Regions from separate parts of the Streptomyces griseus subsp. griseus genome, predicted to be linked through region 1. Evidence: predicted binding sites of a transcription regulator. Region 1 holds the regulator's gene; the other holds the start of a gene.
What was found. The regulator HspR, encoded in region 1, represses chaperone genes until heat shock. The targets are predictions, from matches to a motif close to TTGAGNNNNNNNNNCTCAA.
Positions count from the first base shown of each region.

Region 2: the regulator HspR is predicted to act here: its motif matches at 1,199-1,217, upstream of lon (endopeptidase La).

Region 1 is NZ_CP032543.1:3,518,075-3,520,468, reverse strand. It holds gene dnaJ (molecular chaperone DnaJ) at 59-1,252, shown strand; gene D6270_RS15675 (heat shock protein transcriptional repressor HspR) at 1,254-1,712, shown strand; gene D6270_RS15670 (helix-turn-helix transcriptional regulator) at 1,784-2,371, opposite strand.
Region 2 is NZ_CP032543.1:5,171,772-5,174,165, reverse strand. It holds gene lon (endopeptidase La) at 1-1,176, opposite strand, end outside; gene D6270_RS23505 (spermidine synthase family protein) at 1,634-2,341, shown strand.

The DNA of each region.
Region 1 (2,394 bases):
TCCGGCGGCCGGCCCACGGGCCGGCCGCCGCGCCGATCGTCCGGAAGGAGGGACGTCGATGAGCACGAAGGACTTCGTCGAGAAGGACTACTACAAGGTCCTCGGCGTCCCCAAGGACGCCACCGACGCCGAGATCAAGAAGGCGTACCGCAAGCTCGCCCGTGAGTTCCACCCCGACGCCAACAAGGGTGACGCCAAGGCGGAGGAGCGGTTCAAGGAGATCTCCGAGGCGAACGACGTCCTCGGCGACTCCAAGCGGCGCAAGGAGTACGACGAGGCGCGCGCCCTCTTCGGCAACGGTGGCTTCCGCGCCGGCCCCGGTGGTGCGGGCGGCAACTTCAACTTCGACCTGGGCGACCTCTTCGGCGGCGGCGCCCCGGGCGGCGGACAGGGCGGTGCGGGCGGCGGGTTCGGCGGCGGCGGAGGCGGTCTCGGCGACGTCTTCGGCGGGCTGTTCAACCGCGGCGGTACCGGCGCCCGGGTCCAGCCGCGGCGAGGCCAGGACATCGAGTCCGAGGTGACGCTCAGCTTCACCGAGGCGGTCGACGGGGCCACGGTCCCGCTGCGGATGTCCAGCCAGGCGCCCTGCAAGGCGTGTTCGGGCACCGGTGACAAGAACGGCACCCCCAGGGTCTGTCCGACCTGTGTCGGCACCGGCCAGGTCTCGCGCGGCACCGGCGGCGGGTTCTCGCTCACCGACCCGTGCGTGGACTGCAAGGGCCGGGGCCTCATCGCCCAGGACCCCTGCGACGTCTGCCACGGCAGCGGCCGGGCCAAGTCGGCCCGCACGATGCAGGTCAGGATCCCGGCGGGCGTCTCCGACGGCCAGCGGATCCGGCTGCGCGGCAAGGGCGGCCCGGGCGAGCGCGGCGGTCCGGCCGGCGATCTGTACGTCGTCGTCCACGTCGGCGCCCACCCGGTCTTCGGCCGCAAGGGCGACAACCTCACGGTCACCGTGCCTGTCACCTTCGCCGAGGCGACGCTCGGCGGCGAGGTGAAGGTCCCCACCCTCGGCGGACCGCCGGTCACCCTGAAACTGCCCCCGGGCACCCCCAACGGGCGTACTATGCGCGCCCGGGGCAAGGGCGCGGTCCGCAAGGACGGCACCCGCGGCGACCTGCTGGTCACCGTGGAGGTGGCGGTCCCCAAGGGCCTCGGCCAGGAGGCCAGGGACGCGCTGGAGACCTACCGCAAGGCGACCGCGGACGAGGACCCGCGGGCGGAACTGTTCCAGGCCGCGAAGGGAGCTTGAGATGGACGGCCGTCGACGCAATCCGTACCAGCTGACCGATGAATCGCCGGTGTACGTGATCTCGATCGCGGCCCAGCTCTCGGGCCTGCACCCGCAGACGCTGCGCCAGTACGACCGTCTCGGCCTGGTCTCCCCGGACCGTACGGCCGGGCGCGGCCGGCGCTACTCGGCCCGCGACATCGAGTTGCTGCGCACCGTGCAGCAGCTGTCGCAGGACGAGGGCATCAACCTGGCGGGCATCAAGCGCATCATCGAGCTGGAGAACCAGGTGACCGCGCTCCAGCAGCGCGTGGCCGAGCTCTCGGCGGCGGTGGACGGCGCGGCGGTGGCCATGCAGCAGCGCGAGGCCCAGGTGCACGCCTCGTACCGGCGCGATCTCGTGCCCTACCAGGACGTGCAGCAGACCAGCGCGCTGGTGGTGTGGCGGCCGAAGCCGAAGAGGCCGCCGACGGAGCAGTAGAGGACCACGGGGACTTTGCGGGGCCGGGAGAGCGTTCATGACGCCTTCCCGGCCCCGCTGTCGTGTTCGCCTCACGTACCGCCCTGACCGGCCCCGACGATGCCCGACTCGACGAGGAGCGCGCAGAGGTGGGTGCGGCTGGCGGCGCCGAGGGCCTGCACGAGTCTGGCGATGTGGGATGGGCAGGTGTGGACGCTGATGCCCATCGTGCGGGCGACGACGTTGTCGACGTGGCCTTCGGCGAGGAGGCAGGCGATGCTGTGCTGGACGGCGGTGACCGGGGCGCCGGGGGCGGTCGTCCGGTGGTTCTCGGCCAGGGGGACGGCCTGGGCCCAGAGGGCCTCGTACACCTGGATCAGGTAGGAGACCAGGGCGGGGTGGCTGATCCGCAGGGCGGCGGTGTCGCGGTCGGCACAGGCCGGGAGGTACGCCACGGTCCGGTCGACGATCAGCCGTCCGACGGTCAGATCGGTGGTGCGCACCTGGAGGTGCTGGGCCGGGACCTGGGAGAGGTAGTCCCTGACGGTGCCGCTGTAGCGGGCCGGGTGCTGGTAGATGTGCCGGATCCTGGCGTCGCGCCGGACGGCGGTGTGGGCGTTGGCCACGCCCTCCTGGAGGACGCCGGCCGGGCGGTCGCTGCCGGGCTGGATGCGGTGCAAGAAGTTGACGGGGGTACCGGCGT
Region 2 (2,394 bases), 1.7 Mb from region 1:
CGCGACGCGGACGAACTTACGGCCCATGGCGTGCGCGACGGACTCCCCGAGCGAGGTCTTGCCGACACCGGGCGGCCCGACGAGAGCGAGGACGGCACCACCACGGCGCCCGCCCACGACCCCCAGCCCCCGGTCGGCACGCCGCTTGCGCACCGCGAGGTACTCGGTGATCCGCTCCTTCACATCGGCGAGGCCGGCATGCTCGGCGTCCAGCACCTCCTGAGCGCCGCGGATGTCATAGGCGTCCTCGGTGCGCTCGTTCCACGGCAGTTCGAGGACGGTGTCCAGCCAGGTGCGGATCCACGACCCCTCAGGGGACTGGTCGCTGGACCGCTCCAGCTTCTCGACCTCCTTGAGCGCGGCCGTACGGACGTGCTCGGGCAGGTCGGCGGCCTCGACGCGGGCCCGGTAGTCGTCGGACTCGTCCTCCGGGTCGCCGTTGAGCTCGGAGAGCTCCTTGCGTACGGCGTCCAGCTGGCGGCGCAGCAGGAACTCACGCTGCTGCTTGTCGACGCCCTCCTGGACGTCCTTGGCGATGGACTCGGCGACATCCTGCTCGGCGAGGTGCTCGCTCAGCCACTGGATGGCGAGCTTGAGGCGCGCGACCGGGTCCACGGTCTCCAGGAGCTGGACCTTCTGCGCGGTGGTGAGGAACGGTGAGTATCCGGAGTTGTCGGCGAGCGCGGAGATGTCGTCGATCTGCTGCACCCGGTCCACGACCTGCCAGGCGCCGCGCTTCTTCAGCCAGCTGGTGGCGAGCGCCTTGTACTCCTTGGCCAGCTCGGCGGCGGAGCCGGGCAGCGGCTCGGGCACGACGACATCGAGAACGGTCCCCTCGACCCAGAGCGCCCGCCCCGGCCCACTGGTCCCGGCCCCGATCCGGACCCGGTCACGCGCCCGGATGAGCGCCCCCGGATCGCCGTCCGACAGGCGTCCGACCTGCTCGACGGTCCCGAGGACACCGGTCCCCGTATACGTCCCGTCGATCCGCGGCACCAGCAGCACCTCGGGCTTGCCCCCGCCGGGACGGGCAGCGGCCTGCGCGGCCTCGACGGCGGCACGCACCTCGGTGTCGGACAGGTCCAGCGGCACCACCATGCCGGGCAGGACGACCTCGTCGTCCAGCGGCAGCACGGGCAGGTCGATCGGTGTGAACGCCTTGGACTCGGTAGTCATGATCTCCCCTTCGGCAGGCAAGTTGAGCTATGTGGACTCAATGCTGGTGAGCCGCCGAATGTTCCCCGCGCGGTGTTCGCTGTGAGCGATCACACCCCGGAGGCCTGGTGAGCCCCCTTTCCACGGAGCGTCGGACGCCGAACGGCTATTCCCCGGGCCGCTCTCCCTCCCGGGCGAACCGCGCCGGTGAACCGGATGCGGTCCGGCGGGCGACAGGGAGGGTGTGAGGCTGTTGCGCCCTGCGGGGGAGACCGGAACGACGGTACGGAGACGGGTGCGCCCCGGACACCGGATGGGGCGGCGGCGTACACGGCCTGGCCGACGCAGCCGGGGCCGGAGGGCGCGGCCCGGGTGATGGCCGGGACGGCGTACGTGGTGGGGACGGCGCTCCTGGCGCTGCGCGGCCCGCACCCGGACCGCGATCACGCGAGGGGGTGGTCCTCCTAGAATCCGGTCCATGGAGCCCGACACCCCGACCTACACCTGCGCGATGATCCCTCCCGCCCCCGTCACCCTGGACCGCCGCGAAGGCCCCTTCGGCGAGGTCGTCCTGCGGGAGCGCGGGGAGCACTTCGAGATCATCGCCAACGGCTGTTTCCTGATGGACACCTCCGACGGGCGCTCCGAGCGGCTGCTGATCGACGCCGCTCTGGGGGCCCTGCCCGCCGGGCGGACCGGTCCCTCCGTGCTGATCGGCGGGCTCGGCGTCGGCTTCTCGCTGGTGCGGGCCGCCGAGGAGGAGCGGTGGGGGCGGATCGTGGTCGTGGAGCGGGAGCAGGCCATCGTGGACTGGCACCGGGAGGGGCCGCTGGACCGGATCTCGGGGGCGGCGCTGGCCGACCCCCGGACCGAGGTCGTGCACACGGATCTGGTCGCCCATCTCCGTACCGCCACGGAGCGTTACGACGCGCTCTGTCTGGACATCGACAACGGGCCCGACTGGACCGTCACGGAGGACAACGGGAGCCTCTACTCCCCCACCGGGCTGGCCCACTGCCGCGACCGGCTGACCCCGGGCGGAGTGCTCGCCGTCTGGTCCGCGCAGCAGTCCCCGGCCTTCGAACAGGCGTTGCGGAATGCCGGGTTCTGCGAGGTTAGGACCGAAGAAGTGGCTGTTGCCCGAGGTGTGCCGGACGTGGTCCATCTCGCATCGAGGAGCCTCTGAGGGGGCACCGGGAGGGCCCGGAAGCCCTCTCGCGGCAGGTACGGGTCCGGCAG